One region of the Pantoea sp. At-9b genome, then DNA from elsewhere that is predicted to be linked to it. Evidence: predicted binding sites of a transcription regulator. Region 1 holds the regulator's gene; each other region holds the start of a gene.
The links. Region 1 encodes sigma-54, which starts transcription at its own class of promoters, with help from an activator protein. Its sites were predicted from a motif close to GTTGGCACANNTTTCGCTNT; they were not measured.
Positions count from the first base shown of each region.

Region 2: a site for sigma-54 is predicted at 3,670-3,689, ahead of hypA (hydrogenase maturation nickel metallochaperone HypA). Genes of this name have one in related genera too.
Region 3: a site for sigma-54 is predicted at 2,869-2,888, ahead of PAT9B_RS04095 (gamma-glutamyltransferase family protein). Genes of this name have one in related genera too.
Region 4: a site for sigma-54 is predicted at 3,652-3,671, ahead of PAT9B_RS18170 (gamma carbonic anhydrase family protein). Genes of this name have one in related genera too.

Region 1 is NC_014837.1:543,505-550,960, forward strand. It holds gene mtgA (monofunctional biosynthetic peptidoglycan transglycosylase) at 1-277, shown strand, start outside; gene npr (PTS phosphocarrier protein NPr) at 283-555, opposite strand; gene rapZ (RNase adapter RapZ) at 552-1,406, opposite strand; gene ptsN (PTS IIA-like nitrogen regulatory protein PtsN) at 1,459-1,941, opposite strand; gene hpf (ribosome hibernation promoting factor) at 2,114-2,401, opposite strand; gene rpoN (RNA polymerase factor sigma-54) at 2,423-3,856, opposite strand; gene lptB (LPS export ABC transporter ATP-binding protein) at 3,905-4,630, opposite strand; gene lptA (lipopolysaccharide ABC transporter substrate-binding protein LptA) at 4,636-5,190, opposite strand; gene lptC (LPS export ABC transporter periplasmic protein LptC) at 5,159-5,737, opposite strand; gene kdsC (3-deoxy-manno-octulosonate-8-phosphatase KdsC) at 5,734-6,300, opposite strand; gene kdsD (arabinose-5-phosphate isomerase KdsD) at 6,314-7,294, opposite strand; gene PAT9B_RS02400 (calcium/sodium antiporter) at 7,311-7,456, opposite strand, start outside.
Region 2 is NC_014838.1:656,349-663,804, forward strand. It holds gene hypE (hydrogenase expression/formation protein HypE) at 44-1,054, opposite strand; gene hypD (hydrogenase formation protein HypD) at 1,041-2,171, opposite strand; gene PAT9B_RS23380 (HypC/HybG/HupF family hydrogenase formation chaperone) at 2,171-2,431, opposite strand; gene hypB (hydrogenase nickel incorporation protein HypB) at 2,422-3,285, opposite strand; gene hypA (hydrogenase maturation nickel metallochaperone HypA) at 3,296-3,640, opposite strand; gene hycA (formate hydrogenlyase regulator HycA) at 3,849-4,304, shown strand; gene PAT9B_RS23400 (4Fe-4S dicluster domain-containing protein) at 4,392-4,997, shown strand; gene hycC (formate hydrogenlyase subunit 3) at 4,994-6,802, shown strand; gene PAT9B_RS23410 (respiratory chain complex I subunit 1 family protein) at 6,812-7,456, shown strand, end outside.
Region 3 is NC_014837.1:925,281-932,736, reverse strand. It holds gene PAT9B_RS04115 (amino acid ABC transporter permease) at 1-305, opposite strand, end outside; gene PAT9B_RS04110 (amino acid ABC transporter permease) at 302-970, opposite strand; gene PAT9B_RS04105 (transporter substrate-binding domain-containing protein) at 983-1,768, opposite strand; gene PAT9B_RS30870 (hypothetical protein) at 1,809-1,964, shown strand; gene hpxU (MurR/RpiR family transcriptional regulator HpxU) at 1,961-2,800, opposite strand; gene PAT9B_RS04095 (gamma-glutamyltransferase family protein) at 2,921-4,507, shown strand; gene hpxX (oxalurate catabolism protein HpxX) at 4,517-4,702, shown strand; gene PAT9B_RS04085 (AtzE family amidohydrolase) at 4,699-6,096, shown strand; gene hpxZ (oxalurate catabolism protein HpxZ) at 6,099-6,482, shown strand; gene puuE (allantoinase PuuE) at 6,576-7,456, opposite strand, start outside.
Region 4 is NC_014837.1:3,949,485-3,956,940, reverse strand. It holds gene dprA (DNA-protecting protein DprA) at 1-183, shown strand, start outside; gene smg (DUF494 family protein Smg) at 155-628, shown strand; gene PAT9B_RS18190 (type I DNA topoisomerase) at 653-1,198, shown strand; gene tsaC (L-threonylcarbamoyladenylate synthase type 1 TsaC) at 1,204-1,779, shown strand; gene aroE (shikimate dehydrogenase) at 1,783-2,601, shown strand; gene PAT9B_RS18175 (DUF1488 domain-containing protein) at 2,598-2,846, shown strand; gene PAT9B_RS18170 (gamma carbonic anhydrase family protein) at 2,822-3,376, opposite strand; rRNA gene PAT9B_RS18165 (16S ribosomal RNA) at 3,842-5,383, shown strand; tRNA gene PAT9B_RS18160 (tRNA-Glu) at 5,474-5,548, shown strand; rRNA gene PAT9B_RS18155 (23S ribosomal RNA) at 5,763-7,456, shown strand, end outside.

The sequences.
Region 1 (7,456 bases):
ATGGACCAAGCGGCGTATTCTGACGGTCTATCTGAATATTGCCGAACTTGGCAACGGTGTGTTTGGTGTCGAAGAGGCCTCTCAGCGCTATTTTCACAAACCCGCCAGCCGCCTGACCATGGCGGAAGCCGCATTGCTGGCGGCGGTGTTGCCAAACCCCATACGTTTTCGCGCTGACGCCCCGTCAGGCTATATTCGTCAGCGCCAGCAATGGATTATGCGCCAGATGCGGCAGCTGGGTGGAGAAGGCTTCCTCAATCGCTATAAATTGCACTGAGGTGGTTAGTCCTCATCAAATCCGGCTTCAAATAGCTCAATCACTGCGGCCAGCGCCTGAGTTTCTTCCGGCCCGCTGGCCTCGATTTCGATATGACCGCCTTTGGCGGAATCCAGCATCAGCAGCGCAATAACGCTGCTGGCTTCCGCTTCTGTTCCTGCTTCATTGCGCAGCAACACTTCTGCGTCAAAACTCTGCACCAGTTCAAACAGCTTCATCGCCGGGCGCGCGTGCATGCCCAGCTTGTTACGAATCTCAACGGTTTGCTTCACGGTCATGATTTGCGTTTTTCCAGGGTGCGATGACGGGACTGCACATTTTTACCACGTGAGCGGAAATAGTCGGCCAGCTGTTCGGCGATATAAACCGAACGGTGCTTACCACCAGTACAACCGATTGCGACAGTGAGATAGCTGCGATTGTTGGTTTCCAGCATCGGCAGCCACAATTCAAGATAGCTGCGCGTCTGGTAGATAAAGTTATGCACTTCGGTATGCCGATCGAGGAAGGCTGCCACCGGGCGGTCGAGGCCGGTCATGGGGCGCAGTTTAGGGTCCCAGTGCGGGTTAGGCAGAAAACGCACGTCAAACACATAATCGGCATCAATCGGAATACCGTGTTTGAAGCCAAAGGATTCAAACACCATCGTCAGCTCACGTTCACGTTTGCCCAGCAGGCGGGTACGTAGCATTTCCGCCAATTCGTGTACCGACATCTCGGAGGTATCAATGATCAGATCGGCCCGCGAACGTAAAGGTTCGAGCAGGTCGCTCTCCTCGTCAATGGCGCTTTCCAGTGACAGATTTTTACTGGAGAGCGGATGCAGGCGGCGCGTATCACTGTAGCGACGGATGAGCGTGTTGCGGTCAGCGTCGAGAAACAGCAACTGAGGCGAAAAAGAATCCGGCAAATTATTCAGCGCGGTTTCGAAAATCTCCGGCGATTCCGGCATATTGCGCACGTCGATACTGACGGCAGCAGAGATGTTGCGTTCGCTTAAGGTATTGGCCAGCTCGGGTAATAACACCACTGGCAGGTTATCGACACAGTAAAACCCCATGTCCTCAAGCGCACGCAACGCGACTGATTTTCCTGAGCCTGACCGACCGCTAACGATCATCAGCACCATCACATTTCTCCCGTTTTAAACCGGCGCATTGGCCGGTAAAAGTAGCTGTCGCTTAAAGGTGGTCGTCCTGCGCTTCTGTGATAATGGCATAGAGTTCTTCATCGCTCTGTGCGGCGCGCAAACGACGACAGACCGTTTTATCTGCCAGGCGTTTTGCCACCAGTGACAGCGTATGCAGATGGGTTTTACACTGGTCTGCGGGCACCAGTAACGCAAACAGCAGGTCCACTGGCTGGTTGTCCACCGCGTCAAAGGCGATGGGCTGGTCGAGGCTAATGAACACGCCAACGGCGCGCAGCGTATCCTCCTCCAGTTTGCCATGTGGAATGGCGATACCATTGCCAATACCGGTACTGCCCATGCGTTCACGGGTGAGGATCGCTTCGAAAAGCGTCTGGTGAGGCAGATTGAGCTGTTTTGCTGCCAGCTCGCTGATTATTTCCAGCGCACGTTTTTTACTCTGGCAGTGTACGCCGCTGCGGGTGCAGTCCAGCGTGAGGACCGAGCTCAATTCCAGTGTCAGATCGTTGTTCATCATCGTTTCACTTGCGAGTTCACATAGCCGCGAGGATCACTCACTTTACCCCGATAACGGGAAAAATACAGTTATCCTGTTGGCGCTTGCGCAGATGACAAAACGGGGCGGTTAGCCCGCCCCATTCTGTGCTCTGAGTGTCGAACCGGTCGACACTCTGCAAGCGTGAAGGTTAGTGTTTTTTCAGTTTGTCTTTATGTTTGGTCAACTGACGGGAAAGCTTGTCGATCAATCCGTCAATGGCCGCGTACATGTCTTCCGCTTCCGATGTCGCGTGCAATTCACCGCCGTTCACATGCAGTGTTGCATCAGCAATCTGCGTTACCTTCTCCACTTTCAGAACAATATAGACCTGATTAATCCGATCAAAATAGTGTTCCAGTTTGGCAAATTTGCTGTTTACAAATTCGCGCAGCGGCTCGGTAATCTCTACATTCAGTCCGGTAAGGTTTATCTGCATAGGTCTTCCTTCTCAATACATTCAAACCAGCTGTTTACGCTGATTCGAGGGCGGGATGGACAAAGACTCGCGATACTTAGCAACCGTACGGCGGGCCACCATGATGCCCTGTTCAGATAACATGGAGGTCAGTTTGCTGTCGCTCAAGGGTTTTGCGGGGTTTTCCGCAGAGATCAATTTTTTCACCAGGGCACGGATCGCTGTCGATGAGGCTTCGCCGCCACCTTCGGTGTTCACATGACTGGAGAAAAAATATTTCAGTTCAAAGATGCCACGCGGACTGTGTAAATACTTTTGCGTGGTCACTCGGGAAATGGTGGACTCATGCATATCCACGGCCTGGGCGATATCCGCCAGTACCATGGGACGCATGTACTCCTCGCCCTGTTCAAAAAACGCCTGCTGCTGTTCGACGATACAGCGTGTCACTTTCAGCAGCGTGTCGTTACGGCTCTCCAGGCTCTTAATCAGCCACTTGGCTTCCTGTAAATTGCTGCGGATAAACTGGCTGTCACTGTCGTTACGTGCTGCTCCGCCCATCGCTGCATAGTGCTGATTAATCTTAAGACGCGGTACGCTGTCGGCATTCAGTTCTACCGTCCAGCGTGTGCCGACTTTTCGCACCAGCACATCCGGAATCACATACTCAGGTTCGCTGGTATTGACCGACTGGCCCGGACGCGGGTCCAGCGATTGAATCAGTACCATCGCCTCTTTCAGTACATCTTCTTTCAGACGCGTCATACGCATCAGGCTGCGGAAATCGTGATTGGCCAGCAGATCGAGATGGTCGCTAACGATTAAACGCGCTTCCGCCAGCATCGGCGTGTCGGTGGCGTACTGAGAAAGTTGTACCAGCAGACAGTCACGCAGGTCACGTGCACCCACACCAACCGGATCAAAACGCTGCACGCGTTTTAACACCGCTTCCACTTCTTCCAGCGTCAGCTCTTCATCACCGATGCTGTCGCAAATATCCTGGAGGGTCACGGTGAGATAACCGGTGTCGTCGATAGCATCCACAATGGAGGTCGCAATGGCACGATCGGTATCGGTGAACGGTGTCAGCTCAACCTGCCACATCAGGTAATCCTGTAGCGACTGGGTGGTTTCACCCTGATAAACCGGCAGTTCATCATCCTGATAATCGGTACCCGTTCCAGAAGGGGTTCCGGCGGTGTAGATTTCGTCCCAGGTTGCGTCGAGCGGCAGCTCTTCCGGCATCTCTTTTTGTTCCAGCGCCTCGCGGGTATCGAGTGCCTCGCTTTCCTGATATTCGCGTGTGTCTACTTCTTCATGGAGTTCTGATTGTTCAAGCAATGGGTTGCTTTCCAGCGCCAGTTGTAATTCCTGCTGGAGTTCAAGCGTAGAGAGTTGCAGCAAGCGGATTGCTTGCTGCAACTGGGGTGTCATCGCCAGCTGTTGGCTGAGCCTGAGTTGCAAACCTTGCTTCATAATCCGGATTGAATTTCCTAAGCAAACGTCGGAGGTTACGACACCTTATCAGAGTCTGAACTCTTCGCCCAAATAAACACGCTTAACCTGCTCATCTGCAAGTATTTCATCGGGCGTGCCGTGGGCAATCAAGTGCCCCTGGCTGACGATGTAAGCGCGTTCACAGACGGCAAGGGTTTCGCGCACGTTGTGATCGGTAATCAGCACACCCAATCCGCTATCACGCAGATGCTCAATGATCTTCTTGATATCAATGACGGAAATGGGGTCGACACCGGCAAAAGGCTCATCCAACAGGATGAATTTAGGGTTGGCGGCCAGCGCGCGGGCAATCTCAACACGACGGCGTTCACCGCCGGAGAGTGCCTGACCCATGCTGTCACGCAGATGTTCAATGTGGAACTCTTCCATCAGCTCGTTAGCGCGATCCTGACGCTGCTCTTCGGTAAGATCGTCACGGATCTGCAACACCGCCATCAGGTTGTCGTAAACGCTAAGGCGACGGAAAATGGAGGCCTCCTGCGGCAGATAGCCGATGCCGCGACGTGCGCGCGCATGCAGTGGCAAAATGCTGATGTCTTCATCATCAATCACAATGCGACCGGCATCGCGCGGTACGATACCGACCACCATGTAGAAGGTGGTGGTTTTACCGGCCCCATTGGGGCCAAGCAAACCGACGATTTCGCCGGATTTCACTTGCAGGCTAACGTCTTCTACCACGCGGCGGCCTTTGTAGGCTTTCGCCAGGTTTTCAGCGATCAGTGTGGCCATAGAAATTAGTTACTCTTTTTTTGGCTCTGGGAAGAACCGTCTTTGTCCTGCAACTGCGACGGCACCAGCACGGTGGTCACACGTTTGCTCTGGCCCTGACTGTAGGCCTGCATTTTTTGCTCTTTCACCAGATACGTGATGCGATCGCCCTTGATGTTGCTATCCAGCTGTTCAATGTAGGCGTTACCGGTCAGCTCAACAAAGTCATTCGCCAGTTCGTAATGAAGTTTGGCGGCATGGCCTTGCACCGGCTTACCGTTGTCCTGCATCTGATAAAAGGTCGCAGGGTTGCCCCAGGCATCCACAATGGTTTTTTTGCTGTCGCCGCCCGGACGGGTGACAACCACTTTGTCGGCGGTGATCTTGATCGATCCCTGGGTAACGATAACGTTGCCGGTGAAGGTGGCGACGTTGCCTTGGAGATCCAGTGACTGATTCTCTGAATCGATATTAACGGGTTTGTCCGAGTCCCCGGTTAAGGCCAGAGCGGGCAGGCTGGTGGCTAACAGGGCGCTGACCAGCAGTAACTTAAGGCTGTTGTTTTTCATTTTGGATTTCATAGGAGGATTTGACCTTTTCAATCAACTGGGCATGTTTCGTCCGTAAGTTGCCGCGCATCTTCATGCCAGTAGAGTTAAAACTGCGGCCATAAAGGGTGACCTGATCGTCAGAGGTGACATCCTGGGTGACGAGATTCACCACCGCATTATCGGTTTTAATGCGCTCCAGCTCCGAATCCTGCGTCAGGGTGTTCACTTCAACGTGGCCGTAAAGATAAAGCATACGATCTTTGGTGAGCTTTGCCTTATCGGCGCGCACAGACCACGTCGGAATTTTATTCACGTCGTAAGTGGTCATCACCGGATTATCGAACCAGCTCAGTTCATCGGCAGCAAAGTAGGTCACTTTATCCGAAATGAGTCTGTAGGCCAGCGCACCGTCTGGATTGTACACCACGGTGTGAGAAGTCGAACTGGTGTAAGTCGGCTCCTGGTCGTTGGTGGTAACCGGCGCTTTGCTCTCATCCTGGTTGGTAAGATTCCAGCCAATCAGCACCAGAGCGATTAGGGCCAGAATCAGCGTTATCCAACGCCTGCTTTTACTCATACTGATTGCCCTTTGGCATCCTCAAATTTGTTCTGCGCCATTAAGATCAGATCGCAAAGTTCACGTACCGCGCCACGGCCACCGGCAATGCGGGTGACATAATGTGCACGCGGCAACAGAATCGGGTGTGCATCGGCGACAGCAACACTCAGACCCACACGGGCCATGACCGGCCAGTCGATCAGGTCATCACCGATATACGCCACCTGTTCCGCAGATAATGACAGTTTATCCAGGAGTTCGCGCCAGGCCAAAAGCTTATCCGATTGTCCCTGGTAAAGATGCGTAATGCCGAGGGTTTTACAGCGATCTTCCATCAGTTTGGCATTGCGACCGGTAATAATAGCCACTTCAATGCCGGAGGTCAGCAGGCAACGAATGCCATAGCCATCGCGCACGTTGAAGGCTTTCAGTTCTTCGCCGCTGTTGCCCATGTAAATCAGGCCATCGGACATCACGCCATCAACATCACAAATCAGCAGGCGGATCTGCGCCGCGCGCGCCATCACATCTGCGCTCACCGGACCATAGCAGGTCTCGATCGCAGCGGTTTCAACACTCATGTTCTTTTCCTGTTCAGACCACGCCGGCGCGCAGCATGTCATGCATATGTATCACACCGAGCAGGCGATCGTCATCGGCCACCAGCAGCGCAGTGATGTTTTTGTTTTGCATCAAATTAAGTGCGTCAACGGCCAGCATGTTCGGACGCACGCGAATACCGCCGCGCGTCATCACATCTTTGATGCTGGCTGACTGGAAATCGATCCCCATATCAAACACCCGGCGCAAGTCACCATCAGTAAAGATACCTTCGATTTTCATCAGGTCATCGACGATCACCGTCAGGCCGAGATTTTTACGCGTGATCTCCAGTAGCGCATCACGCAGCGACGCATCCCGGGAGACGTGTGGGATCTCGTCGCCGCTGTGCATGATGTCACTGACATGCAGCAGCAGTTTACGTCCGAGTGCACCGCCGGGATGGGAGAGCGCAAAATCTTCCTGGGTAAAGCCACGCGCTTCCAGCAGTGCGACGGCCAGCGCATCGCCCATCACCAGTGTCGCGGTGGTGCTGGTCGTGGGGGCCAGGCCCAGCGGGCAGGCTTCCTGTGGTACTTTCACGCACAGATGCACATCGGCAGCACGGCCCATGGCGCTGTCGGCACGGCTGGTGATACAAATCAGCTGGACTTTTTGTCGCTTCAGAACCGGGATCAACGCGAGGATCTCGTTGGATTCACCGCTATTGGAAATCGCCACCACCACATCATCGGTGCTGACCATGCCGAGGTCACCGTGGCTGGCTTCCGCCGGGTGCACAAAAAAAGCCGGGGTTCCGGTACTGGCGAAGGTAGCGGCCATTTTTTTGCCAATATGCCCGGACTTGCCCATGCCCATCACCACCACTTTCCCCCGGCAAGCGAAGATCATCTCGCAGGCGCGGGAGAAATCGTCATTGATGTATTGATCGAGTTGCTCAAGCCCTTCGCGCTCAATGCGCAGCACCGCTTTGCCTGCCTGTTGAAAGTCAAAATCCAGTCGCTGATGTGACATGCTCAGTCTGTCCTTATTAACTTGGGGTAAACATGGGGCTCAGCCACAGCCAGCACACCCACACGATGAATCCAGCCAACAATAAGGTGCCTGCGGCGCGGCCAATACGGCGGCGCGGTTGCAGGCACAGCAGGGCGAACAATACGCTCACGCCCAACATGA
Region 2 (7,456 bases), on a different replicon from region 1:
ATTAAAGTTTATGTGGTTTTCTTTCGGGGAGACCAGGCATAGATCAACAAATACGCGGTAGCGGTTCCGCGTGCGGGAGTTCCAGGCGACGTTTGATGCCATAGAGTCCGGTGATGCTGACGCCGGGCTTCTCCGTTACCACGCCGATTATCGCAGCCTGTTTTCCCAAAGGATGCTGCTGCAACGCCGCGACGACGGTAGCGGCGGCTGCCGCTGCAACCGCGATCACCACCTTTCCTTCATTAGCAAAATTTAGCACGTCCAGCCCCAATAGCTCGCAGACGCCCCGTACTGCCGGATTCAGCGGTAGCTGGCTTTCCATGATTTCCATACCACAGCGGCTGGCGGCGGCAAATTCATGCAGTACCGCATTCACGCCGCCGCGCGTGGCATCACGCAACGCCTTCACGCCGTGGATGCCGACCAGCGGTGCGATAAGCGACGTCAGTGGCGCGCAATCGCTGGTCAAATCACCGTCCAGCCCCAGTTGTTCGCGCATATTGAGGATGGTCGCACCATGGTCACCGAGGGTGCCGCTGACGATCAGCACATCGCCCACACCAATTTGCGCTGCACCCCAGTTCAGGCCGCCGGGAATTGCGCCGATACCTGCCGTATTGATAAACAGCTTATCCGCAGCACCGCGCGGCACCACTTTGGTATCGCCGGTGACGAGGGCGACTCCGGCTTCTCTGGCCGCCTGCGCCATGCTGGTAACCGTTCGTTCCAGCGTCGTCAGCGCCAGCCCTTCTTCGAGGATAAACCCGCAGGACAGCCAGCGCGGCTGCGCGCCACTGACCGCTATGTCGTTGACCGTGCCGCACACCGCGAGCTTGCCAATGTCGCCACCGGGAAAAAATAGCGGGTCGATAACGTAACTGTCGGTAGAAAATGCCAGCCGATCGCCGCGGCTGGTCAGATCGCTGAGCGCCAGTCGGGCCTGATCTTCCTGTTCCGCCAGCCAGGGGTTATCAAATGCCTGCAAAAACAGGCTGGAGATCAGTTGCTGCATCATCCTGCCGCCGCTGCCATGTGCCAACTCAATTGATTTCATCATTCACTTCCTGACTTCTGTAATGATACCAGGCCGCACAGGCTCCTTCTGAGGAGACCATCAGCGCCCCAAACGCATTTTCTGGATTGCAGCCGGTCCCGAACATCGGGCACTGATGCGGCTTACAACGTCCGGTGAGCACGTCGCCGCAGCGGGCGCGCGGATCGTCACAAACCCGCTGGCGCTGTGGCCGGAAATGCGCCTCGGCATCAAAGGCTTGATAAGCCTCGGTCAGAACGACCCCGGAATCCGCAATCACCCCCAGACCGCGCCACTCAGACGCACCGTTGAGGCAAAAAACCTCGCGCATGGCCTGCTGTGCCAGCGCGTTCCCCGCATCGGGTACGACGCGTTTGTATTGATTCTCAACCTGACTTTGCTGCTTAATTTTTTGCTCCACCAGCATCAGCACGCCTTGCAATAAATCCATCGGCTCAAAACCCGCCACCACCAGCGGTCGCCGGAATTGCTGGGTGATGAATTGATAGGCGTGGGTGCCAATCACCATACTGACGTGGCCGGGTGCCAGAAATGCGTCGATACCGTTATCCGGCTGCGACAGCAGACTGTGCAACGTGGGGAGCAGCGTGATGTGCTGACAAAAGAACCAGAAATTGGTGATCTGTTGCGCTTTGGCCTGTTGCAGGGTGATCGCCGTGGCAGGCATGGTGGTTTCAAAGCCCAGCCCGAAAAACACCACTTTCCGCTGTGGATGCCGCTGCGCCAGCGCCAGTGCATCCAGCGGCGAGTACACCACCCGCACATCCGCGCCCCGGGCTTTGGCCTGCATCAGCGAGCCATTTTTGCCCGGCACGCGCAGGGCATCGCCAAAGGTGCAGAAAATCACCTCCGCATGGCTGGCAATCTCAATGCAACTGTCGATGCGCCCCATCGGTAACACGCACACCGGGCAGCCCGGACCGTGGATAAACTCAATATTCTCTGGCAGCAGTTGATCGAGACCAAACTTGAAGATGGCGTGGGTATGCCCGCCGCAGACCTCCATGATCCGCAAGGGACGCTGCGCGTCATAATCCAGCAGCGGCGCGCGTTTCTTCAGGGTGTCAATTAACTGCATGACGCGCGCGGGGTCTCGGTATTCATCGACGTAACGCATCAGCCACGTTCCTCGCCATACAGCAACGCGCCCACATCAGGCTCCAGCTCGAACATGTTTTGCAGCGCGTCGAGCGTGTCCCGGGCCTCCGCTTCATCGATGATGCTCATAGCAAAGCCGACGTGCACCAGCACCCATTGCCCGACAGCAGCATCACCCACCAAGGTCAAATTGACCTCACGCTGTACACCACAGACGTCAACTTTCGCGTTTCCATCAGCCAGACGCGCCACAATCTGGCCCGGAATGCCTATGCACATCGTTCGGCCTCCAGCCAGTTGATCCACGCGTCCATCCCGGCCCCCGTAGTGGCGGACACCAACAGGATCTGGATATCCGGGTTTACCTCGCGGGCATAAGCCAGGCAGCGGTCAACATCGAATTGCAGATAGGGCAGCAGATCGATCTTGTTCAGTAACATCAGCGAGGCCGCCGCAAACATATATTTATATTTTAATGGCTTATCCTCGCCTTCTGTCACCGACAGCAGCGCCACTTTATGCCGTTCACCCAAATCAAACCCCGCCGGGCACACCAGATTGCCGACGTTCTCAATAAACAACATGCCGTGTGGTGCCAGTGGCAGACGCTGCATGGCATCCTGCACCATTTGTGCATCCAGATGGCAACCCTTGCCGGTGTTGACCTGAATGGCAGGCGTGCCCGTGGCACGGATACGCGCCGCATCGTTCACCGTTTGTTGATCGCCTTCGATCACCGCACAGGGCACCTTGCCCTGTAACCGTTGTAAGGTTTCGGTCAGCAAGGTGGTTTTACCGGAGCCCGGGCTGGATACCAGATTCAGCACCAACTGTCGGTTTGCGGCAAAGCGGGCACGATTACCCTGTGCCAGCTGGTTATTTTTATCCAGCACATCCAGTTCCAGCTCCAGCATCTTACGCTGGGTGATGCCCGGCGCATGGGCTTGCGCTACGCCGTGCCCATAATGCAGATCGCCATGCGCGTCGGTACGCGGGGAAAATTGCATCCCGGAAATTTGTTGTAACCGACGCGGAGCCGGTGCAAAGGGTGCGCTGCGAAAGGCCGAGTGCGGGTTGCGCTCATCACCTTCGATATACCGGTTGCCTTCACCGCAACCACAGGTACTACACATGATTGATCTCCTAATCGATTTCCAGCCGCTTAATCTGCACGCCATCATCCGCCACGATACGCAGTTGATTGCCGCCACAATCCGGGCAGCGCCTGACGCGCTGCGTCAGCAACGTGACATAGTGCTGGCAGTCGTGGCACCAGCACTCCGCTTCCTGCTGTTTCAGATGCAACTCACAGCCTTCCGCCAACGTGCCCCGGCACGTCAGTTCAAAACAAAACTGCATCGCGCTGACCTCCACACAGGAAAACGCCCCGACCTCAAGCCAGACACCGGTGACACGGCGTGCGCCATGTTGCCGGGCGTGACGTTCAATCAATTCGACTGCACGTTGGCAGAGGGTAATTTCGTGCATGCTGCCTCCTGGGTTAACTAAGGGCTGCTAATGCAAAGACGATGCCAGCCAGGCGTCATCTTTGATGTCAAAGATGACGAAATGACATGTCAATGACGGGGTTACAAACGCACGCGTCGCTTAATTTATGTTTGAATTCAATACGATAAAAACATGGCACGAAACGTGCCTGAGGGGGAGTATCCGTACAAAACAGAGTGATTTAATGATGGACATTAGGGAACTGAGTGAAAAAGCAACATACATCGCCGAACAGCAACAACGTCTACAGGCCCAGTGGAAGCAGTACGGTAACGCCTTAGTTCAGGGAATTACGCTGGCAAAAGCCCGGCTGCATCACACCATCGACTGCACGCCAGGCGAGGGGCTGCGCTTCTTCCTGTTTGAACACTTCGTCATTGGTATTCAGCCGGGCGCGGGCTTTAACAACCACCGCATTGAGTATTATCTCGAACTGGCTGACGGCAGCGATAAGTTGTTGATTGGCAGCGCCAATATGGATAACGACGGGCGCATTGACAACGCTTTCAGCAATCGCGACCGCGAGCAAGTCCTCACCCACTATCTGGCACTGATCCAGCCGATTTACGACAGCCTCTATCTGGCCGTCCACGAGAACACCCCGGTGTCGATGGAACGGTTACAACAAGCCGCCGTGGCGTAGAGATTGAGGGTGTCGAAAACTGTCGAAACGACAGGGTATCGGCATGGTTTCGTCATTAATGACGACAGTCACCAGAGGAATCCGTTGGTGAATCGTTTTGTAATCGCTGATTCAAAATTATGCATCGGCTGCCATACCTGTGAAGCCGCCTGCGCCGAAACGCACCGGCAACAAGGTTTACAGTCAATGCCGCGTTTAACCGTCACGCGCAGCCGGGACGAATCCGCACCGCAGCTGTGCCGCCACTGTGAAGATGCGCCTTGTGCCAGTGTCTGTCCGGTGAATGCCATCACCCGCGTTGATGGCGCAGTCCAGCTGAACGCTAACCTGTGCGTCAGTTGCAAACTGTGCGGCATCGCCTGCCCGTTTGGTGCCATTGAGTTTTCCGGTAGCCGACCGCTGCATATTCCGGCTGACGTGAATACCCCCAAAGCGCCCGCCGCCCCGCCCGATCCCCTCCACGTCAGCACCCTGCTGGATTGGATACCCGGCGTTCGGGCGGTCGCGGTGAAGTGCGATCTGTGCAGTTTCGATCCTAACGGCCCGGCCTGTGTCCGTACTTGCCCGACGAAAGCGCTGCAACTGATCGACAACACCGATATCGCCAAAGCCAGCAAACGGAAGCGTGAATTAACGCTGGCGGGCGCGCTCGGTGATTTGAGTCTGTTTAGCCAGCCAGAGGCACGAAAATGAATGCATATCTTTTGATTCCGTGGGCATTGTCAGGATTGATGCTCAGCGCGCTGGTGGCGGGCATTACCGCGTTTAACCGGCCCGTCAGTGGTTTTATCGCTGGCCTGGGCGGGGCGATAAGTTGTGGTTTGTTACTGGTAGCGAGCATTCAGGGGCTGCTGGGGCTTAACGCCGCCCTGCCTCACTGGCGCTGGCAGTTACAGCTGAATAGTTTTAACAGCATCTGGTTAGTGACAGTGTCACTCTGCGGGCTATTTATTTGCCTGTTTAACGTGAGCTGGCATCGCCACCCTCAGGTGAAAGCTAACGGCTGGCTGGTCAATCTGACCCTTGCCGCCAGCGTTGCGGCCTTGCTGGCTGATAACCTTGTCACACTGGTCGCGATGGCCGAAATCGTCGCGCTTTGCGGCTACTTTCTCACTGGCTGCCGCAAGTCCGGCCAGTTGTGGTTTGTGCTTGGTCGCCTCGGCACGTTGCTGCTGATTGCCGCCTGCTGGCTGCTGTGGCAGCAATACGGCACGCTCAGCTACGACGGCTTGCGGCTTATGTTGCATGGCGCGGCACTGCCGCCACTGGTATTGCTGTTAAGTTTGCTCGGCTTTGGTCTGCTGGCGGGGATTATTCCCCTGCACGGCTGGGTACCGCAGGCCCATGCCAATGCTGCCGCCCCGGCAGCCGCGCTGTTCTCAGCGGTGGTGCTGAAAATCGGCCTGTGGGGCATCATCAGTGTCTCCCTGATCGCCGGGGTGGTGCCGCTGTGGTGGGGGGTGCTGATGGTGGTGTTGGGTCTGGTGACGGCCTTTACCGGCGGTCTGTATGCCCTGATGGAGCACAACATCAATCGTCTGCTGGCGTATCACTCGCTGGAAAACAGCGGCATTATCCTGCTCGGCGTGGGGTGCGGGTTTATCGGTATCGCACTGCATCAACCGGCAGTGGTGGCACTGGGGATGATCGGCGGCCTGTACCATCTGTTTAACCACAGCCTGTTTAAAACCACGCTGTTCCTCGGGGCCGGGGCGGTATGGTTCCGTACCGGTCATTATGATATCGAGAAATTAGGCGGCATCGGCAAACGTATGCCACTGATATCACTGGCGATGCTGATCGGTTTGATGGCCATGGCCGCACTGCCGCCGCTCAATGGTTTTGCCGGTGAGTGGGTGATCTATCAGTCGTTCTTCCAGCTTGGTCGTCTGGAGCCGTTGATCGCCCAGATTATCGGACCGCTGCTGGCGGTCGGGCTGGCCATTACCGGCGCACTGGCCGTGATGTGTATGGCAAAGGTGTACGGCGTCACCTTTCTCGGTGCCCCCCGCACGCCGGAAGCGGCACAGGCCGCCAACCCGCCCGGACTGATGAATGCGATTGTTGCCCTGCTGGCCCTTGCCTGCATTAGCGCCGGTGTGGCAACCCCCTGGTTGTTACCCCTGTTTCAGCATGCCGTCCCGCTGCCGTTGCAAACCGCCGATACCCTGGTATCGCAACCGATGATCACCCTGTTGCTGCTGCTAACGCCGTTGTTACCGCTGGTGTTGCTGGCGCTGTTCCGTGGCGATCGCCTGCCGCAGCGCACGCGTGGCCCGGCTTGGGTGTGCGGCTACGACCACGAAACAGCCATGGTGATCACCGCAAGCGGTTTTGCCCAGCCCGTCAGAGCTGCCTTTGCCCCCATCCTGGCATTACGCCACCGACTCAATCCTGCACGCTGGGTGCCTGGCTGGCGCGGTGACTGGCTCGCCGTGGCCTTTCGCCGCCTGGCATTTATTGAACTGGCGATTCTGCTGGTCGCGGTCATCGCCTGAGGAGCCACTATGACGACTTTCTTTATTGCTCTGCTTCAGGCGCTGCTGCTGTTTGCTATCGCGCCGCTGCTCTCCGGCATCACCCGTATGGCCCGTGCCCGGTTGCATAACCGTCGCGGCCCCGGCGTGTTGCAGGAGTATCGCGATTTGTTCAAGTTGCTTGGCCGTCAGAGCGTGGCCCCTGCCGCCGCCGGTTGGGTGTTCCGCCTGATGCCGCTGGTGATGGTTGGCGTGATGTTGACCATTGCCACGGCGCTGCCGGTGGTCAGTCTCGCCTCGCCCCTGCCGGCGTTAGGCGATGTGATCACCTTAATTTATCTGTTTGCCATTGCGCGTTTCTTTTTCGCGATTGCCGGCCTGGATACCGGTAGCCCGTTCACCGGGATCGGTGCCAGCCGTGAGGCGATGCTCGGCGTGCTGGTGGAACCGATTTTGCTGCTCAGTCTGTGGGTTGCGGCGCAGGTGGCAGGCAGTACCCATATCAGTCACATCGTCCGTACCGTCCATGCATGGCCGCTCAACCACAGTCTGACGCTGCTACTGGCTCTCGCCGCGTGCGCCTTCGCCACCTTTATCGAAATGGGCAAACTGCCTTTTGACCTCGCGGAAGCCGAGCAGGAATTGCAGGAAGGCCCGCTTTCCGAGTACAGCGGC
Region 3 (7,456 bases), 380 kb from region 1:
ACCAGAAAGGCGCTGGTGTAGAGCGTCAGCGCCAGTGAGGCGGCGGTCCAGGGCGCAACATCGATGCCAAACAGCGCGACACCAAAGAAAGCCAGAAACAGCTGCATCAGCAGCGGCGTGCCCTGGAACAGCTCGGTATAGCCACGGATAACCCGCATCAGCCACGGCTTACGCAGCAGGCGCAGAAACAGCAGCGGCAAGGTCACCAGCGTGCCGCCAAAGAAGGCCACCAGCGACAGCAAAATCGTCCAGCGCGCTGCCAGCAGCAGGTTGCGCACGATGTCCCAATCGGTAAACGTGGTCATGATGGCTGCGCTCCAAACCATTTACGCCCCACCGCCAGCAGCAGCTGACGCATGGCAATCGACAACGCCAGGTAGATCAACGTGGTCACCAGATAGACTTCAAAACTCAAAAAGGTGCGTGACTGAATCAGGTTGGCGGCGAAGGTCAGCTCCTCATAAGAGACTTGCGACACCACCGAAGAACCCAGCATCACGATGATGCACTGGCTGACCAGCGCCGGATAAATACGTTGCAGCGACGGCGGCAGCACCACGCGCAAAAACGTCTGGCTGCGGGTCAATCCAAGTACCCGACCCGCTTCCCATTGCCCCTTTGGCGTCACCTGGATACCGGCGCGGATAATCTCGGTGCTGTAGGCACCGAGGTTAATCAGCATCGCCAACAGTGCGGCTTCACCCGCCGTCAGTTTCAGACCAAGATTGGGTAAACCAAAGACGATAAAGAACAGCTGCACCACAAACGGGGTGTTGCGAATCAGCTCGACGTAAATGCCCCAGATGCGCCCCGCCAGGCTGGGTTTGCCAGTGCGCAGTGCGGCACCGAGAATCCCCAGCGCGACGCCCCCGACCGTAGCCAGCACCGTCAGCTGGATGGTGATCCACAGCCCTGCCAGCAGCTCCGGCCAGTGCGGCCACAGCGCAGCAAAGTTAAGTTGCCCAATCATTGGCCGTCCTTCTTATGCGCCGAGGTTAGCCGGCAGTGGCGCTTTCAGCCACTCTTCGGACAGCTTGTTCAGGGTGCCATCTTTAATGCCCTGCTCGATAAGCGCATTCACTTTATCTTTCAGCGCTGGCTCGTCCTTCTTCAGACCGATAAAGCACGGCGAATCTTTCAGCATAAACTGCGGCACCGGGGCTTTGGCCGGGTTTTGACGGGCAATCGCGGCAACCACCAGGTTACCGGTCGCGATAAACTGCACCTGACCCGAAAGATAGGCAGACAGCGTGGTGTTGTTATCTTCGTAACGTTTCACCTCGGCATCTTTCGGTGCCACACCGGTCAGCACCATATCTTCTACCGCACCACGCGTTACACCGATGGATTTGCCACTCAGTGCCGCTGCATCTTTGATTTCTTCGCCTTTCGGGCCAAATACGCCGAGGAAGAACGGTGCGTAAGCACGGCTGAAGTCGATCACTTTTTCACGTTCGGCGTTTTTCCCCATGCTGGAGATCACCAGATCGACTTTGTCGGTTTGCAGGTAAGGCACACGGTTGGCACTGGAAACCGGCACCAGCTGCAACTTCAGTTTCATCTCTTTGGCAAGGTACTTCGCCATGTCGATGTCGTAGCCCTGCGGCTGCAAATCGGTACCGACAGAACCGAACGGCGGGAAGTCCTGCGGGACGGCAATGCGGATCACGCCGCGCTTCTGGATGTCCTGCAACTGATCGGCCATTGCGCTACCAACCTGCGCCATCATCAGCGCAGCGCCCGCTACCGCCATTAAAACTTTTTTCATTATGCACCCCGGTGAGTTTATGTGAAACAAAAGATTCTTGATGAATCGTTCTGCAACTAATGTGCCAACCGAAACAAAAAGAACACTTCTCCGTAAAATCAGGGTTGCGGCATTATCAGGCGAAAAAAAACGGGCGCATCGCCCGTCATCTGCAGTGATCAAAAAAGGTGCAAAGCACCAAAAAGGTGCCCTTTAACGGTGTTCCAGCTCATCCAGATGCTGATAAAGATCGGCAATCTGATGAATACGCTGACGCCCCTGCGACAACATTTCATGCAGCAACGCATTCGCCAGCAGATTAATCAGACTCATGGCCGAGGCATAACTATCAAAGGCCGAGACGCTGTCGAGCGGTGCGCACAGCTGCCAGCGCGCCAGGGTGAGGATGCCCTGTGCCTGGGGTTCGCACAGCGCCAGCACCGGAATGTGACTCTGCTGCAACTGCTGCATCAGCGGACGGATGATGCGCGGACGACGGCGAAACGCCATCACCACCACCACATCCTCGGGGGTAATATCCACCAGCTCCTCACCCAGCGTCTGGCCGGGTTGCGGCAGCACATGTACCTGGGGACGCGCCTGCATCAACTGTTGACGCAGATGCAGTGCTACCGGATAGGCGTTACGCATGCCAATGATAAACAAGCGTTTTGCCTGCGCCAGCGCCTGAATGACGTCGCCAAACTGCTGCGGGTCAATGCTGTTAACCCACTGCGTCAGGTTCGCCATCTCCTGCTTGTAGTGACGCGACAGCAGCGTGTTGCCCTGCACCGCATCACGGTTATCCGTCAGTGGCATGCCGCTCTGGCGCAGCGTGCGCAACTCATCGCGCATGTCTTTATATTTTTCGTAACCGAGGCGCTTGAACAGCCGACTCACCGTGGCTTTTGACACGCCACTCAGCCGCGCCAGCTCGGCGCTGTTGTAGCTGATCAGGTCATCAAAGTGGTCAAAGACAAAATCGGCAATGCGCTGCTCCTGCGGCGACAGTTGCGGATAATGACTGCGGAGGCGTTCATCTAGCTGTTTCATCATTCATCCTGTAACTTTCGTTTCATCACAAACTAGCATAAATCGATCCACAATGGTGTCCGACCAAAACTGGAACAGCTCTTGCTATACCTTTCCCATGTACCCAAAAATGAGTTCACTATGATACAGAGCAATATGGCCCCGTTAGGTATGGCCGTAACCCCGCATCATCTCGCCAGTGAAAGTGCCTTATCGGTCCTGCGCGAAGGTGGCAATGCTATCGAAGCAATGGTGGCAGCCGCCGCCACTGTCGCCGTGGTTTACCCACATATGAATGGCTTAGGCGGCGATGGCTTCTGGCTGATCGTACCGCCCGGTGGTGATCCGATCGCCATCGATGCCAGCGGTGCTGCTGGCTCACTGGCGCACTTCGACTTCTACCACGGCGCAACAAAAATTCCACACCGTGGCCCGAAAGCCGCCCTGACCGTAGCTGGCACCGTCAGCGGCTGGCAGGAAGCACTGACCTTCTCTGCTGAGCTGGGTAACCCGGCGCTGCCCGTTGCCCGTCTGCTGCGCGATGCCATCCGTTATGCGGCTGACGGCATTCCCGTCACCGCTTCCCAGGCGGCAGCGACTGCCGCAAAACGTCATGAATTGCAGGACCAGCCCGGTTTTGCCGCTAACTTTTTACCCGATGGCGCAGTGCCTGCCGCAGGCAGCCGTTTCACCCAACCGGCGCTGGCGAATACGCTGAGCCTGCTGTGCGAACAGGGCTTAGACAGTTTTTATCGCGGCGATCTGGCGCATCATCTGGCACGTGAAATGTCGGCGCTGGGTATGCCGATCACGCTGGAAGATCTGCAACGCCAGCAGGCACGCCGCTGCACGCCCCTGCATCTGGCACACAGTGAAGGCGATATCTGGAACATGACGCCACCCACCCAGGGGCTGGTATCGCTGGCGATTCTGGGTATTACCGACCGCCTTAACATGGCAGATGCCGATGAAGCGCAGACCATTCATCGTATCGTCGAAGCCACCAAGAAAGCCTTTGGCCTACGTGACCAACATATTACCGATCCACGCCATATCGACATTGATGTGCAGAGCCTGCTGGAGGCCGACCATCTGGCGGGCCTCGCCGCGCAAATTGATGATGCAGCCGCCGCGCCCTGGGGCACCGGCAAAGGTCCGGGTGACACCGTGTGGATGGGGGTGATGGACAGCAGCGGGCTGGCGGTCTCCTTTATCCAGAGCATCTATCATGAATTCGGCAGCGGTGTTGTACTGCCGGGTACCGGCATCACCTGGCAGAACCGGGGGGCAGCGTTCAGTTTACAGCCAGGTCATCTGTTGGCTCTGGCCCCGGGCAAACAACCCTTCCATACCCTTAACCCGGCGGCCGCACGGCTGAAAGATGGCCGCACCATGGTGTACGGCTCGATGGGGGGCGATGGCCAGCCGCAGACGCAAGCGGCGATTTTTACCCGTCATGTGATTCAGGGGCTGCCATTGCAACAGGCGGTGAGCGCACCGCGCTGGCTCCTGGGTCGTACCTGGGGACAATCCTCCGATTCCCTCAAGCTGGAAGCGCGTCTCGCCCCGGAAACGGTGCAGCAACTGCGCGATCTCGGCCATGAGGTCGAGTTGTTACCCGATTTTAGCGAGGTGGTGGGTCACGCCGGTGCCATCGTCCGCCATAACAACGGCATGTTTGAAGGCGCATTCGATCCACGCAGCAACGGTAGCGCCGCGGGTTTCTAAGGAGAAAAGATGAGTACACAACCGGACTGGGCCGCCTATATCGCCCAGATGGAACAGATTCTGGCGCTGGAGCTGGATGAGGCGCGCCGCGCCGAACTTTTAACCCAATTTAACCGTATTGCTGCCATGGCTGAACCGTTGATGGCCTTTCCGCTCGACGATCGCATGGAAGTGGCGGGAGTGTATAAGCTATGAAACTTTCCACCCTTTCGATAAGCGCACTGCAACAGGCGCTGAGCAACGGTGAGATCAGCGCACGCGCGATTGCCGAACAAACGTTGACGGCAATTGAACAACACAACCCGGCGCTGAATGCCTGGACCGAAGTCACCGGTCAGCGCATGTTAAAAGAAGCGGATCAGTTGGATACGCAACGCCAGCGCGGGGAAACCCTCCCGCCACTGGCCGGTATTCCCTATGCAGTGAAGAACCTGTTTGATGTCGCCGGGCACAGTACGCTGGCCGGTGCCAGCCTGTTCAGCGAACGTCCGGCGGCACGCGATGATGCCTGGGCGGTGAGCAAGCTACGCCAGTCGGGGGCACTGCTCTCCGGCATGCTCAATATGGATGCCTACGCTTACGGCTTCACGACCGAAAACACCCATTATGGACCGACACACAATCCGCGCGATCTCAGCCGGGTTGCTGGCGGCTCATCAGGAGGGTCCGCCGCCGCTGTCGCGGCCGGATTGGTGCATTTCTCGCTCGGTAGCGATACCAACGGTTCGATTCGCGTACCGGCCTCGCTGTGCGGCATTTATGGTCTGAAACCGACCTTTGGCCGTTTATCGCGCAGCGGTAGCCATCCGTTTGTCGCCAGCCTTGACCATATCGGCCCGTTCGCCCGATCGGTGGAAGATCTCAGCCTGGTGTACGACACCTTACAGGGAGCCGACCCCAGCGATGCGTTTCAGGCCGCTCAACCGGTGACCGCTGCCAGTCAAACCCTGACGCAAGGGCTTGAGGGGCTGCGTTGTGGCGTGCTCGGCGGTTTCTTCTCTACCTGGTGCAACGATGACGCCCGTGCCGCGCTGGCCATTGCCGCCAAAGCGCTGGCAGCCAACGACGAAGTGACAATGGCGAATGCCGAGATCGCGCGTTCAGCCGCCTTTATCCTCACCGCCGCCGAAGGGGGCAATCACTATCTGCCGAAACTGCGTGAGATGCCGGAACGTTTTGAACCCAACTCGCGTGAACGTCTGCTGGCGGGTGCGATGCTGCCTTCCGCCTGGTATGTGCAGGCGCAGCGCTTCCGTCGCCATTTCCAGCAGCAGGTATTGCCGCTGTTTGAACACTTTGATGTGCTGATCGCCCCGGCGACGCCATGCAGTGCCACCACCATCGGCCAGGAAACCATTCACATCAACGGACAGGATCTGCCAACCCGCGCCAGCATGGGGATGCTGACCCAGCCAATCTCCTTCCTCGGCCTGCCGGTCTGTACCGTGCCCTTACCGACCACCAGCGGCTTACCGATTGGTTTGCAGCTGATCGCCGCGCCGTTTAAAGAACACCTCGCATTGCGCGCCGCCTGGGCGCTGCAACAGCAAGGGCTGACGTTGCCGCAAACCACTCTGATGGACGCATAACCATGACACCCGAGAATATTGATCGTCCGGCGATTGTCGCCGAAGTGACTGCCGCGTTTTATCGCTATGAACAGGCGCTGGTCAGCAATGATGTGGCGGTACTGGATGAACTGTTCTGGCACGACAGCCGCACGGTGCGTCTTGGTGCCGGTGAAAACCTGTATGGCATCGAGGAGATCCGCGCGTTTCGTGCCGCTCGTCCCTCTGCCGGATTGGACCGCGACTTACGCCATACGGTGATCACCACCTTTGGTGATGATTATGCGGTGTGCAGCACGGAATTTACGCGCGCCGGGACGGAGAAAATTGGCCGTCAGCAGCAGACATGGGTCCGCTTGCCGTGTGGCTGGCGTATTGTTGCCGCGCAGGTGAGTTTGATGGTTTAAATACATCCACAATCGTAGCGGCGCGATTTATCGCGCAATTTCGTGCGCGATGCAGGAAAAACCCACGCGATAAATCGCGCCGCTACAGGGGTATTAAGCGGGATGAGTCTCCATCCAATGCTCGGCAATTTGCTGGCGCGTACACACCCAAACCCGATCGTGTTGCTGGATATGGTCAAGGAAGCGTTGCAGGGCGCGGAACTTACCAGGACGCCCCAACAGGCGGCAATGCATGCCAATCGACATCATCTTCGGCGCAGTTTCGCCCTCTTCGTACAACACATCAAAGGTATCGCGCAGATAGGTGTAGAACTGTTCGGCCGTGTTGAAACCCTGCGGCGAGGCGAAGCGCATATCGTTACATTCCAGCGTATAAGGAATGATCAGATGCGGTTTTACCGTGCCATCCTGGCAGGTCACCTGCGTCCAGAATGGCAAGTCATCACCGTAGTAGTCGCTGTCGTAGCTAAAGCCGCCCTGCTCTACCACCAGGCGGCGCGTGTTCGGGCTGTCGCGCCCGGTGTACCAGCCGGTTGGCGCTTTGCCAAACAGGTCTTTCAACACATCTACCGCCTGCTGCATATGCTGGCGTTCAGTTTTCGCATCCATTCCCTGATAGTGGATCCAACGCCAGCCGTGGCTGACCACGTCATAGTCGGCAGCTTTAATCGCGGCCACAATCTCTGGATGACGTGCCAACGCCATCGCCACACCAAAGATGGTCAGCGGTAAACCGCGCTTTTGAAATTCGTGGTGAATGCGCCAGAAACCGGCGCGGGAACCGTACTCATACAGCGAATCCATCGACATATGGCGATCGGCGTAGCTGGCGGCCCCGATGATATCAGACAGAAACTGCTCGGAACCGGCGTCGCCGTGCAGCACGTTATTTTCAGCGCCCTCTTCGTAATTGAGGACAAATTGCACTGCCACGCGGGCTTTCCCTGGCCAGTGGGCATGCGGTGGTTGGCCTG
Region 4 (7,456 bases), 960 kb from region 1:
GCTAACGTAGGAGATGAGGTTACACCTGTTGACGTCGTCGCTGAACGTGCCGGCCAACCTGTGCCAGTTATCTCAGCCCAGTTGCTGGAGCTGGAGTTAGCAGGATGGATCGCAGCTGTACCCGGCGGCTATGTCCGATTAAGGAGGGCATGCCATGTTCGACGTACTTATGTACTTGTTTGAAACCTATATCCATAACGAAGCCGAGATGCGCGTTGACCAGGATAAATTGACCGATGATTTAACCGATGCCGGTTTTCATCGTGAAGATATCTATAATGCGTTGAACTGGCTTGAGAGACTGGCTGATTACCAGGATGGCCTGGTCGCGCCGGTGTTACTGGCGAATGATCCGCTCTCAATGCGTATCTACACGGATGAAGAGAGCCAGCGTTTAGATGCTGAATGTCGCGGTTTTATTTTGTTCCTGGAGCAGATCCAGGTGCTGAATATGGAAACGCGCGAAATGGTTATCGAACGAGTGATGGCCCTCGATACCCTCGATTTCGATCTGGAAGATCTCAAATGGGTGGTGCTGATGGTGCTGTTTAACATCCCTGGATGTGAAAACGCTTACCAGCAGATGGAAGAACTGTTATTCGACGTCAATGAAGGTATGCTGCATTAATTTGCGATTAATGCATCGGGTTATATGAGTAAATCAGCACTATTTACCGTGCGTAAACACGACCCCTGCCCCGCTTGCGGGGCAGAATTAGTGATACGTGCCGGCAAACATGGCCCATTCCTTGGGTGCGTAAACTATCCAACCTGCGACTACATTCGCCCGCTGAAAAGCTTGGGTGATGGTCATATCGTTAAAGTGCTGGAGGGCCATGCCTGTCCACAATGTGGTGCTGATAAGGTGCTACGCCAGGGGCGGTTTGGTATGTTTGTTGGCTGTAGCCACTATCCAGAATGTGATTACACTGAAACGATCGATAAGCCTGATGAGACAGCTATCGCTTGTCCCCAGTGCCAGAGTGGGAAGTTGGTGCAGCGCCGTTCGCGCTATGGCAAAACGTTTCATTCCTGCGATCGTTATCCAGACTGTCAGTTTGCTGTGAATGCCACGCCGGTTGAAGGCGTCTGCTCACACTGTCAGTTCCCGCTATTAATCGAAAAGAAAACCGCGCAGAGCATGAAACGTTTCTGCGCCAGTAAACGCTGCGGCAAACCCGTAGTGCAGGACAACTGATTATCATGACGCAAGAACACGCTTTACCGGGAAGTCTCGATTTCTGTATTGAACAGCTGCAGCAGCAGGCGGTGATCGCTTATCCAACGGAGGCGGTCTTTGGTCTGGGATGTGACCCGGATAGTGAACATGCGGTGATGTCACTGCTGGCATTGAAACAACGCCCGGTAGAGAAAGGATTGATCCTGATTGCGGCGGATTATGCTCAGCTTGAGCCGTATGTCGCCGATCAGGAACTGTCGGTGGTGCAGCGTGAGCGAATGTTTGCCAGCTGGCCAGGACCGGTGACTTATGTCGTCCCGGCATCACCGCACACGCCACGCTGGTTAACCGGGCGTTTTGATTCGCTGGCGATCCGCGTTAGCGATCATCCTGATGTGCAGGCGTTGTGTCGACGTTTTGGTAAACCACTGGTTTCAACCAGTGCCAATCTCTCCGGTGAGCCACCTTGTCGCACCGCAGCGGAGGTCGCCCAGCAATTTGGCGTGGCGTTCCCGGTGCTGGTAGGTGCAACCGGTGGCCGTCTCAATCCTTCAGAAATCCGCGATGTTATCAGCGGCGAACTTATCCGTCAGGGCTAATTTATGGACAACTTTGCCGTTTTTGGTAATCCAATCGCGCACAGCAAATCGCCTTTTATCCATCGTCTGTTTGCAGAACAAACCGGTATCGACCATCGCTATGGTCGGGTGTGCGCGCCCCTGGATGGTTTCCCGCAGGCAATCAGTGAGTTTTTTGCGGCGGGCGGAAAGGGAGCCAACGTGACGTTGCCCTTCAAAGAGCAGGCGTGGGAGTTTGCTGATGAGCTCAGTGAACGCGCTGCGCTTTCTGGGGCGGTCAATACATTGAAGAAAGATGCACAGGGTCAGATTATTGGTGATAACACCGATGGTATTGGCCTACTGAGCGATCTTGAACGGTTGCAGATGATCATGCCGGGTGATCGTGTTTTGCTGGTGGGAGCCGGTGGCGCAGCGCGCGGCGTGATCTTGCCTCTGCTTTCATTAGGATGTTCAGTCACGGTCACGAACAGAACGGTCGAAAAGGCTGAGTTGCTGGCAGAGATCTTCCGCCACAGTGGTGCCATTCATGCCTGCGGCTTCGAGCATCTGGCGGGTCAATCATTTGATCTGATTGTGAACGCCACCTCCAGCGGGGTGGAGGGGAAGGTGCCGCCATTACCGGTTTCATTGATTACTCACTCTACCCGCTGCTATGACATGTTCTATCAACCGGGCCTGACGCCATTTTTGCTTTGGTGCCAGCAGCAGGGCGCGCGGCAACTCGCCGATGGGTTAGGGATGCTGGTGGGGCAGGCAGCACATGCTTTTCAGTTATGGCACGGTGTCATGCCAGAGATCACGCCTGTCATTGCGCAGTTAAAAGAAGCGATGCAAGCGTGAATCAGGCTATCCAGTTCCCCGATCGCGAAGAGTGGGATCAGAATCGTCAGGCGGTATGCTTCCCGGCACAAGTCAACGGTATGGGGTTAATGTGTGCAATTTCTTCAGATGCACTGCATGACCGATTCGGTGCAGGGGAAGCGATGGCGCTATTTAGCGCCAATCGCTGGGATCTGGAAGATGAAGCCGAACAGCTTATCCTCAACGACGAGGTTGATAATCAAGGCTGGGTCTGGCTCTCCTGAGCGAGATAATCATTTTTCCAACCAACGTAGTTGTTTGCCGAATAACGCAGTCCTTCGATCTCTGCTTCATTAAGAGGGCGAATTTGCTTCACCGGGCTACCTAAATAAAGGTAGCCACTCTCCAGGCGTTTGCCGGGCGGGACCAGACTACCTGCACCAATCATCACATCTTCTTCTACTATTACGCCGTCCAGCAGAATCGAACCCATACCCACCAGCACACGATCGCCGATCGTACAGCCATGCAACATGGCTTTGTGGCCGACGGTAACGTCTTCGCCAATCACCAGCGGGTAGCCTGGCGGATTGCTGGCTGATTTATGCGTGACATGAAGTACGCTGCCATCCTGAATGTTAGTGCGCGCGCCAATGATCACCTGATTCACATCACCGCGAATGGCGACCAGTGGCCAGATGCTGACATCGTCTCCCATGATGACATCACCAACCACCACACTGCTTTTATCGATCATTACCCGATCGCCAGTTTGTGGGTAGCTGCTTTTATAGGGACGTAAGGCTGTAGACATGATCTTTCTCCTTTTACTCATTTATCCCTAGCCTGAGCGCGATCAGGGCGACAGACAAGCTGATTTTTGAGCGGATCGTTCGTGATCTCGGCAGAAAGGATGAAAACTCGCCAGTCGAATAAAAAGATCGAAAAAAGGGGTTGTGCAAAAAATTCGGATCCCTATAATGCGCCTCCACTGACACGGCAAAGCGGCAACGCAGACGGTCAGCGAGGGACGAAGTGATTCATCCCGCCAGAGAAAAATCTCGAAAAAGAGATTGACTCTGAAGGAGGAAAGCGTAATATACGCCACCTCGCGACAGACGGTTAACCCGCTGGTCGCACTGCTCTTTAACAATTTATCAGACAATCTGTGTGGGCACTCGCAGGATTGATATCAAAAGTCTACGGACTTAAAAAATATCAAGTCTCAAGAGTGAACACGTAATTCATTACGAAGTTTAATTCTTTGAGCATCAAACTTAAATTGAAGAGTTTGATCATGGCTCAGATTGAACGCTGGCGGCAGGCCTAACACATGCAAGTCGAACGGTAGCACAGAGGAGCTTGCTCCTTGGGTGACGAGTGGCGGACGGGTGAGTAATGTCTGGGGATCTGCCCGATGGAGGGGGATAACTACTGGAAACGGTAGCTAATACCGCATAACGTCGCAAGACCAAAGTGGGGGACCTTCGGGCCTCACACCATCGGATGAACCCAGATGGGATTAGCTAGTAGGTGGGGTAATGGCTCACCTAGGCGACGATCCCTAGCTGGTCTGAGAGGATGACCAGCCACACTGGAACTGAGACACGGTCCAGACTCCTACGGGAGGCAGCAGTGGGGAATATTGCACAATGGGCGCAAGCCTGATGCAGCCATGCCGCGTGTATGAAGAAGGCCTTCGGGTTGTAAAGTACTTTCAGCGGGGAGGAAGGTGTTGAGGTTAATAACTTCAGCAATTGACGTTACCCGCAGAAGAAGCACCGGCTAACTCCGTGCCAGCAGCCGCGGTAATACGGAGGGTGCAAGCGTTAATCGGAATTACTGGGCGTAAAGCGCACGCAGGCGGTCTGTCAAGTCGGATGTGAAATCCCCGGGCTTAACCTGGGAACTGCATTCGAAACTGGCAGGCTAGAGTCTTGTAGAGGGGGGTAGAATTCCAGGTGTAGCGGTGAAATGCGTAGAGATCTGGAGGAATACCGGTGGCGAAGGCGGCCCCCTGGACAGAGACTGACGCTCAGGTGCGAAAGCGTGGGGAGCAAACAGGATTAGATACCCTGGTAGTCCACGCTGTAAACGATGTCGACTTGGAGGTTGTGCCCTTGAGGCGTGGCTTCCGGAGCTAACGCGTTAAGTCGACCGCCTGGGGAGTACGGCCGCAAGGTTAAAACTCAAATGAATTGACGGGGGCCCGCACAAGCGGTGGAGCATGTGGTTTAATTCGATGCAACGCGAAGAACCTTACCTGGCCTTGACATCCACGGAATTCGGCAGAGATGCCTTAGTGCCTTCGGGAACCGTGAGACAGGTGCTGCATGGCTGTCGTCAGCTCGTGTTGTGAAATGTTGGGTTAAGTCCCGCAACGAGCGCAACCCTTATCCTTTGTTGCCAGCGATTCGGTCGGGAACTCAAAGGAGACTGCCGGTGATAAACCGGAGGAAGGTGGGGATGACGTCAAGTCATCATGGCCCTTACGGCCAGGGCTACACACGTGCTACAATGGCGCATACAAAGAGAAGCGACCTCGCGAGAGCAAGCGGACCTCATAAAGTGCGTCGTAGTCCGGATTGGAGTCTGCAACTCGACTCCATGAAGTCGGAATCGCTAGTAATCGTAGATCAGAATGCTACGGTGAATACGTTCCCGGGCCTTGTACACACCGCCCGTCACACCATGGGAGTGGGTTGCAAAAGAAGTAGGTAGCTTAACCTTCGGGAGGGCGCTTACCACTTTGTGATTCATGACTGGGGTGAAGTCGTAACAAGGTAACCGTAGGGGAACCTGCGGTTGGATCACCTCCTTACCTGAAGATGCTTTCCTTCGAAGTGCTCACACAGATTGTCTGATGAAAACGTAATGAGCAAGACGGCTGCGAAGTCGTGACACTTCATGTGTCCCCTTCGTCTAGCGGTTAGGACTCCGCCCTTTCACGGCGGCAACAGGGGTTCGAATCCCCTAGGGGACGCCACTTGCTTGGTGACAGGTGAAAGGTGTCGCTGCTCAGTATCTCAAAACTGGCTTACGAGTCATGTTTGAGATATTTGCTCTTTAACAATCCGGAACAAGCTGAAAATTTGAAACGACACGTTGTTTCATTTCTCCGTAATAAGAAATGAAAGCGATGTGTTCGAGTCTCTCAAATGCTTGCAGTCTGCATGCGTGAAAACGTCTGTGGGTTGTGAGGTTAAGCGACTAAGCGTACACGGTGGATGCCCTGGCAGTCAGAGGCGATGAAGGACGTGCTAATCTGCGAAAAGCGTCGGTAAGGTGATATGAACCGCTACAGCCGACGATGTCCGAATGGGGAAACCCAGTGCACTTGTGCACTATCGTTAACTGAATACATAGGTTAACGAGGCGAACCGGGGGAACTGAAACATCTAAGTACCCCGAGGAAAAGAAATCAACCGAGATTCCCCCAGTAGCGGCGAGCGAACGGGGAACAGCCCAGAACCTGAATCAGTTTGTGTGTCAGTGGAAGCGTCTGGAAAGTCGCAGGGTACAGGGTGATACTCCCGTACACGAAGATACACATACTGTGAGTTCGATGAGTAGGGCGGGACACGTGGTATCCTGTCTGAATATGGGGGGACCATCCTCCAAGGCTAAATACTCCTGACTGACCGATAGTGAACCAGTACCGTGAGGGAAAGGCGAAAAGAACCCCGGCGAGGGGAGTGAAACAGAACCTGAAACCGTGTACGTACAAGCAGTGGGAGCCTACTTGTTAGGTGACTGCGTACCTTTTGTATAATGGGTCAGCGACTTATATTCTGTAGCAAGGTTAACCGTATAGGGGAGCCGCAGGGAAACCGAGTCTTAATTGGGCGTTAAGTTGCAGGGTATAGACCCGAAACCCGGTGATCTAGCCATGGGCAGGTTGAAGGTTGGGTAACACTAACTGGAGGACCGAACCGACTAATGTTGAAAAATTAGCGGATGACTTGTGGCTGGGGGTGAAAGGCCAATCAAACCGGGAGATAGCTGGTTCTCCCCGAAAGCTATTTAGGTAGCGCCTCGTGAATTCATCTCCGGGGGTAGAGCACTGTTTCGGCTAGGGGGGCCATCCCGGCTTACCAACCCGATGCAAACTACGAATACCGGAGAATGTTATCACGGGAGACACACGGCGGGTGCTAACGTCCGTCGTGAAGAGGGAAACAACCCAGACCGCCAGCTAAGGTCCCAAAGTCATGGTTAAGTGGGAAACGATGTGGGAAGGCCCAGACAGCCAGGATGTTGGCTTAGAAGCAGCCATCATTTAAAGAAAGCGTAATAGCTCACTGGTCGAGTCGGCCTGCGCGGAAGATGTAACGGGGCTAAACCATGCACCGAAGCTGCGGCAGCGACACTATGTGTTGTTGGGTAGGGGAGCGTTCTGTAAGCCGTTGAAGGTGGACTGTGAGGTCTGCTGGAGGTATCAGAAGTGCGAATGCTGACATAAGTAACGATAAAGCGGGTGAAAAGCCCGCTCGCCGGAAGACCAAGGGTTCCTGTCCAACGTTAATCGGGGCAGGGTGAGTCGACCCCTAAGGCGAGGCTGAAAAGCGTAGTCGATGGGAAACAGGTTAATATTCCTGTACTTGGTGTTACTGCGAAGGGGGGACGGAGAAGGCTAGGTTATCCGGGCGACGGTTGTCCCGGTTTAAGCGTGTAGGCATGTGTACCAGGCAAATCCGGTGCGCTTTATGCTGAGGCGTGATGACGAGCCACTACGGTGGTGAAGTAACTGATGCCCTGCTTCCAGGAAAAGCCTCTAAGCTCCAGGTAACACGAAATCGTACCCCAAACCGACACAGGTGGTCAGGTAGAGAATACCAAGGCGCTTGAGAGAACTCGGGTGAAGGAACTAGGCAAAATGGTGCCGTAACTTCGG